Linked DNA regions of Arthrobacter crystallopoietes. The protein of the gene in region 2 binds, or shares a complex with, the protein of the main gene of each other region. Links are inferred from orthologs where the notes say so. Each region holds a gene or a part of one and is shown on either strand. Other genes may lie near its edges. The genes, in order: pcrA and uvrB.

Region 1 (3,409 bases), 1.5 Mb from region 2 along the record:
AGCAGCGGTCCGAGGTCGAACCCGAGTTCGGTCATGACCATCAGGATCGTCATGATCCCAATAACCACCGTGGCGATGGAGCGCAGCACCGAGCCAATGGTCTGTGCCCGCTGGGCCCGGCGCACGGCCGCGATCGGCGAATCCTGCATCAGCCAGTAGCGCGGGTCCTTGATGTTTTTGCCGATCGCGTCGGCGTCGAGTTTCTCCAGCTTCGCTGTCTCGCCGTTGGCGATCTTCGTCGACATCCGTCGGATGACAATCCGCACCAGCAGGTTCAGCAGGAAACCGCCGATCAGAATCACCGCGACGCGAAGCGGTTTATCCATCCAAAATCCCAAGGTGCCCAGCTGGGCAACATCCACATCCGCCACATTCAAATCCATGGGAAAAACGCTATGTTGTTATGCCAGCGTGACCAAATACGGATGGCCGCCGCGTTGGCATTCTGCGCCGTGCCGCCGGGTTGTGCCGCGGGAGCCTTCCCTCCCCGGCGGCACATCATCCCTAGTCCGACTTGGTCAGCGGTGCATAACGCAGCAGCAGGCGCTTCTCGCCGATGTCGAACTTGACCTTCGCCACAGTCTTGTCCCCAGCGCCTTCAAGCGAGAGCACGGTCCCGTTTCCGAAGCTGGTGTGGCTGACCTTGTCACCCACGGTCAGCGCGATGACTTCCTTCTGCGGCTGGACGCGGCCCGCCCGCACGGCGGCAGGCGCCATGGACCGGGCCGAACCCGGCAGCGAGGAAACATCCTGGTTGCCGCCGGCACCGGCACCCCAGTGGGAACCGCTGTAGCGGCTGGAGCCGAAGCTGCCGGAGGAGGTGAACGCCGGGCGCTTGCTGCCCTCGCGCTTCCAGTCGATGAGTTCCGGCGGGACTTCCTCGATGAACTGGCTTGCCGGGTTGTACTGGCTCTGGCCCCACATGCTCCGCGATTCGGAACGGGTCAAATAGAGCCGCTTGCGGGCACGGGTCAGCCCCACATAAGCCAGCCGCCGTTCTTCGGCCAGCTCCTTCGGATCCGTCATGGACCGTTGGTGCGGGAATACGCCATGCTCCATGCCGGTAAGGAACACCACCGGGAATTCCAGCCCCTTGGCCGTGTGCAGCGTCATCAGCGTAACCACGCCCTGATCCTTGGCCAGCTGCGCGCTTTCCTCGTCCGGCGCATCCGGGATCTGGTCCGCGTCCGCCACCAGGGCCACCTGCTCGAGGAAGCTGCCGAGCGTTCCCTCCGGATTGTCCCGTTCGTATTCACGCACGACGGCGACCAGTTCGGCCAGGTTTTCCACCCGGGACTCGTCCTGCGGGTCATTGCTCTGCCGCAGCGCCGCCAGGTAGCCGGTCTGTTCCAGTACCGCTTCCAGCGCAGCCGAGGCCCCGGATCCGTTGGCCACTTCGGTGAGGTCATCGATGAGCTTCACGAAACCGGCCACCGCATTGACGGAGCGGGTGGCCATTCCCGGCGCATCATCGGCCTTGCGCAGGGCTTCCATGAAGGACAGCCGGTCCCGCTCGGCGAGCGCGGCCACCGCGTACTCGGCCCGGTCCCCGATGCCGCGTTTGGGCTCGTTCAGGATCCGCCGCAAGTTGACCACATCGTCCGGGTTCACCAGTACCCGGAGGTAGGCCAGGGCGTCCTTGATTTCCTTGCGCTCGTAAAAGCGCGTTCCGCCCACCACTTTGTACGGCAGGCCCACCCGGATCAGGAGGTCTTCAATGGAACGGGACTGCGCGTTGGTCCGGTAGAAGATAGCCACGTCCCCCGGGCGCAGGTTCTCGGCGTCCTGCAGCCGGTCGATCTCGTTGGCGATGAATCGGGCCTCGTCGTGCTCGTTTTCGCCGACGTAGCCGATGATCCGTTCGCCGTCCCCTTCCGCGGTCCAGAGCCTCTTGGCCGGACGGTTGGGGTTGCGGGAGATCACCGCGTTGGCAGCCGTCAGAATAATCTGCGTGGAGCGGTAGTTCTGCTCCAGCAAGATGGTCCGTGCGTTGGCATAGTCCTTTTCGAACTCCACGATGTTGCGCACGTCTGCACCACGGAAGGCGTAGATGGACTGGTCCGAGTCCCCCACCACGGTCAGTTCGCCGGGCGGGAAGTCCTGCTCCGATTCGCCCGTCCCGCCGGTGAGTTCGCGGACCAATACATACTGGGCGTGGTTGGTGTCCTGGTACTCGTCTACCAGGACGTGCCGAAAGCGCCGCCGGTACGAATCGGCTACCGCCGGGAAGGCCTGAAAGATGAAGACCACCTGGGCAATCAGATCATCGAAGTCCATGGCATTCGCCTGACGCATACGCTGCGTGTAGCCCTTATAGACCTCAGCCACAGCCTGCTCGAACGGATCGGAGTAGTTCGCCGTCGCGGCGTAGGCTTCGTCGTCGATCAGCTCGTTCTTCAGCGCGGAGATCTTGTGCTGGATGGACTTCGGCGGAAAGCGTTTCGGATCCAGATCCAGGCCCTTGGCCACCAGGGTGATCAGGCGCAGTGTGTCCGCCGAATCATAGATGGAGAAGTTCGAATGGAGCCCAACGTTCTTGGCCTCCCGACGCAGGATCCGCACGCAGGAGGAGTGGAACGTGGAAATCCACATGTTCTTTGCCCGGTCCCCCACCAGCGACTCGATCCGCTCACGCATTTCCGCGGCGGCCTTGTTGGTAAAGGTGATGGCGAGAATCTCTCCCGGGCGGGCACGCTTAGTGGCCAGCAGGTGGGCGATCCGGTGGCTGAGCACTCGGGTCTTTCCGGACCCGGCACCGGCAATGATCAGCAGCGGCGAGCCGGCATGCTTGACTGCCTCTTCCTGCTGCGGGTTCAGCCCAGCCAGCAATTCCTGCGCATCAGGCAAGGCAGGGGCAGGAGCATCGTAGGCAGGGTCAGTCAGAAAATCCATGGTCCTATCAGTCTATTAGCCACCGCTGACACTCGGTGCCGGATTCGCCCACGGCCTAGCTCCGAGGCGCTTCGCCGCCCGGGGCCATAATGGAGATATGTCCAAGTCCCGCGCGCAGCGCCTCCGCAAGCACGGTCCCGCAGCAGCCGACGCCCGCACTGGCGACCCTTCCTCCACAAACCCAGGATCCGGCGTCGTCAATCCGAGCACTAGCCGCACGCCGACCAAGGCGGCGGGCAATGCCAACATGATTGTCATCGCCGGTGCGGTGGCATCGGCGTTCCTGTTCGGGTACTCGTTCATCCTGATCATGCCGCAGTTCCAGCAGCTGAGCGGCGGTCTGGCCATGCCGGACACATTGGTCACCGGCTACAGCACCGAGTACGTGCAGGACGTGCGCACCGCCTTCGGCGAGGACGGCGCCGGCCAATACAATTACTGGCACAAAACGGCCGACACGATCTTCCCGTTGCTGTTCGGCTTCACCTGGCTGCTGCTGATCGGCCAGCAGCTCAAA
Region 2 (3,279 bases):
GTCATCCTTGGCCTGCTTGTAGCCGGTCCAGAGCAGGAAGGCGCCGAAGATGTAGAAGATCCAGCTGAAGTTCTCCACCAACTCTGCGCCCAGCAGAATGAAGATGCCGCGCAGAACCAGCGCGATGATGATGCCCACCATCAACACTTCCTGCTGGTACTTACGCGGCACGGAGAAGCGCGCCATGATGATGATGAAGACGAACAGGTTGTCGATGCTGAGGCTATATTCCGTCACCCAGCCGGCCAGGAACTGCCCGCCGAATTCAGGCCCGGTGAAGGCGAACATCATGCCGCCGAAGATCAGGGCAAGCGCCACGTAGAAGGCAACCCAGAGCCCGGCTTCCTTCATGGAGGGCTCATGCGGGCGTTTTACGACATAGAGAAGGTCGAACAACAGAACAAGTCCGAGCACCACAAAGGTGCCGACTTCAAACCAAAGGGGTAATTCGAGCACGAAAAAGGCCTTTCGAGGGTACGAGTGGTTGCCGCAAGTCTCTCCGCCGGCAACCAGAGGCCGGCCGCTGTGCCCGGCCCGGCTACTTCGCCGGGCGTGTTGACGTTCACAGCACTTGGGATACTCCCCTACGCCTCAACGAGTGTACCCGATCGGACGCTCCGGAGTCAGGCGTGACCGGCTGCAAGCATCTGCCGGAGGTCCTTCTTCAGATCCGCCACCTCGTCGCGCAACCGGCCGGCAAGCTCGAACTGCAGCTCGGCTGCCGCCGCGTGCATCTGTGCCGTCATTTGTTCAATCAGCGTTGTCAGGTCCTCCGCTGGAGCAGCTGCCAGGCCATCCTGCCGGATCTTTTCCTTCGGCTTAGCGGCCGAAAATCCTCGCTTGCCCTTGCCGTAATCAAACTCACTCAGCAACTCCGCAGTATTAGCATCCTCGCGGGCCAGCTGGTCGGTAATGTCCGCAATCCTTTTACGCAGCGGCTGCGGGTCCACCCCGTGTTCCTTGTTGTAGGCCTGCTGGATTTCGCGGCGCCGGTTGGTCTCCTCGATGGCGTGCGCCATGGAATCGGTGATCCGGTCCGCATACATGTGCACCTCGCCCGAGACGTTACGGGCCGCGCGGCCGATGGTCTGGATCAGCGACGTACTGCTGCGCAGGAACCCTTCCTTGTCCGCATCGAGGATGCTGACCAGGGAGACTTCGGGCAGGTCCAGTCCTTCACGCAGCAGGTTAATGCCGACCAGTACGTCGAAGATACCCATCCGCAGCTCGCGCAGGAGCTCCACCCGGCGCAGGGTATCGACGTCCGAGTGCAGGTACTGGACTTTGACGCCGTGGTCCATGAGGTATTCGGTCAGGTCCTCGGCCATCCGTTTGGTCAAGGTGGTGACCAGGACCCGTTCGTTCTTCTCCACCCGGGTGTTGATCTCGCCCAGCAAGTCGTCGATCTGGCCCTTGGTCGGCTTAACTACGACTTCCGGGTCGACCAGGCCGGTGGGACGGATGATCTGCTGGACGTACCCGTCGGCTTTGCCCAGCTCGTATTTCCCGGGCGTCGCCGAGAGGTACACGGTCTGGCCTATCCGCTGGAGGAATTCATCCCACTTCAGCGGCCGGTTATCCATCGCCGAGGGCAACCGGAAACCGTGATCCACCAGCGTGCGCTTGCGTGACATATCGCCTTCGTACATGGCGCCGATCTGTGGAACCGTCACGTGGGACTCGTCGATCACCAGCATGAAGTCGTCGGGGAAGTAGTCCAGCAGGCAGTGAGGAGCGGTGCCAGGTCCGCGGCCATCGATGTGGCGGGAGTAGTTTTCAATGCCGTTGCAGAAGCCCATCTGCTGCATCATTTCGAGGTCGTAGGTGGTGCGCATGCGCAGCCGCTGGGCCTCCACGAGCTTGTTCTGGGACTCCAGTACCTGCAGCCGGGCCGCCAGCTCATCCTCGATGTCCTTTACCGCCCGGCTCATACGCTCAGGCCCCGCCACGTAGTGCGAGGCTGGAAAGACATACATCTCGGTTTCCTCGCGGATCACCTCGCCGGTCAGGGGATGCAGCGTATAAATCTTCTCGATTTCGTCCCCGAAAAACTCGATGCGCAGGGCCTGTTCCTCATACATCGGTATGATCTCCACCGTGTCCCCGCGCACCCGGAAGGTGCCCCGGTGGAAGTCCATGTCATTGCGCGCGTACTGCATGGCCACGAATCTGCGCAGCAGCTCATCACGGTTCATTTCCTCGCCCTGGCGAAGGGTCACCATGCCCGCTACATATTCCTCGGGTGTTCCCAGACCGTAGATGCAGGAGACCGTAGCAACGACGACGACGTCACGGCGGGTCAGCAAGGCGTTGGTCGCCGAATGCCTGAGCCGTTCGACCTCCTCGTTCACGGAGGAGTCCTTTTCGATGAACGTGTCCGTCTGCGGCACGTACGCTTCCGGCTGGTAGTAGTCGTAGTAGGAGACGAAGTATTCCACCGCGTTGTTTGGCAGCAGTTCCCGGAACTCGTTCGCCAGCTGGGCTGCCAGCGTCTTGTTCTGGACCATGACGAGCGTGGGCCGCTGGACTTGTTCGATCAGCCACGCCGTCGTGGCGCTCTTGCCTGTGCCCGTGGCACCAAGCAGGACAATGTCCTTCTCCCCTGCCTGGATCCGCTCGGTCAGTTCCTTAATGGCTCCGGGCTGGTCACCTGCCGGCTTGTAATCACTGACTACTTCGAAGGGAGCTACAACTCGGTTGATGTCCTGCGCAAGACTCATGACATTAACGGTAGCCCCAATCGCGGCCAGCGCGTGTCCGCGATTGCTCCCGGCTGAACAGGAACCGGGAACCAGGTTGTTCAACGCCTACCGCTGATCCGGGAAGGAGAATTTGCGAAACTGGTTGGCGTCGGTGTGCTGCCGGTGGATACTGTGAGCTAATAGCGACGCCAATCGAACCGAACAGAAGATGAGGATCTGCAAAGATCACTGATCTGGATGGAGAGACCGTGCCAACAGATGAACGATCCCCTGAGCCGGAGCCGGGTCAGAGGCCCGGCCAGGACGACGCAAACTCCCAGCAGAACGCCCCGTCTGAGCGCGTCGAGAAAAAATACGCGGCTCCGACAACGGATACTCCTGAAGGCAGGAAAACCATCCGGAACGCTATCGGTGCGTCGGCGATGGGCAACGCCACGGAGTGGTTCGACTACGGCATCTATGCCGTAGCGGTGACGTACATCACCGCCAACTTCTTCCCCACCGAAGGCGGCCTTGGCACCGCCCTCGCGCTGGCCACCTTCGCCATCTCATTCCTTGTCCGTCCGTTGGGCGGGCT

The links.
Region 1: the proteins of uvrB (region 2) and pcrA are in contact, whole or in part, in a crystal structure (PDB 7EGT), measured with the Thermus thermophilus proteins. The link is inferred for Arthrobacter crystallopoietes from one-to-one orthologs. Residues at the interface, in WP_096411307.1 of Thermus thermophilus: Glu23, Leu25, Arg26, Asp27, Gly28, Glu29, Arg30, Phe31, Arg55, Glu326, Asp327, Phe328, Glu379, Ser382, Gln383, His398, Gly400, Arg401; in WP_096412145.1 of Thermus thermophilus: His654, Arg656, Phe657, Gln666, Asp668, Glu669, Lys680, Arg681, Leu682, Ser683, Lys685, Tyr686, Ala687.

Annotation. Positions count from the first base shown.
Region 1 is NZ_CP072014.1:1,611,233-1,614,641, reverse strand. Bases 199-3,289 are described here. They hold pcrA (DNA helicase PcrA), read right to left. Parts: upstream 2,893-3,289; coding sequence 505-2,892; downstream 199-504. Other genes in these bases: J5251_RS07390 (hypothetical protein), read left to right, coding at 2,990-3,289; J5251_RS07400 (mechanosensitive ion channel family protein), read right to left, coding at 199-383. Also shown: more of J5251_RS07400, read right to left, coding at 1-198; more of J5251_RS07390, read left to right, coding at 3,290-3,409. UniProt on the Escherichia coli protein: A helicase with DNA-dependent ATPase activity. Unwinds DNA duplexes with 3'-5' polarity. Translocates on single-stranded DNA with 3'-5' polarity. Initiates unwinding more efficiently from a nicked substrate than double-stranded DNA.
Region 2 is NZ_CP072014.1:3,125,377-3,128,655, reverse strand. The notes cover bases 173-3,133. They hold uvrB (excinuclease ABC subunit UvrB), read right to left. Parts: upstream 2,721-3,133; coding sequence 624-2,720; downstream 173-623. Other genes in these bases: J5251_RS14305 (MFS transporter), read left to right, coding at 2,951-3,133; J5251_RS14315 (TerC family protein), read right to left, coding at 173-456. In the rest of the region: more of J5251_RS14315, read right to left, coding at 1-172; more of J5251_RS14305, read left to right, coding at 3,134-3,279. UniProt on the Escherichia coli protein: The UvrABC repair system catalyzes the recognition and processing of DNA lesions. A damage recognition complex composed of 2 UvrA and 2 UvrB subunits scans DNA for abnormalities.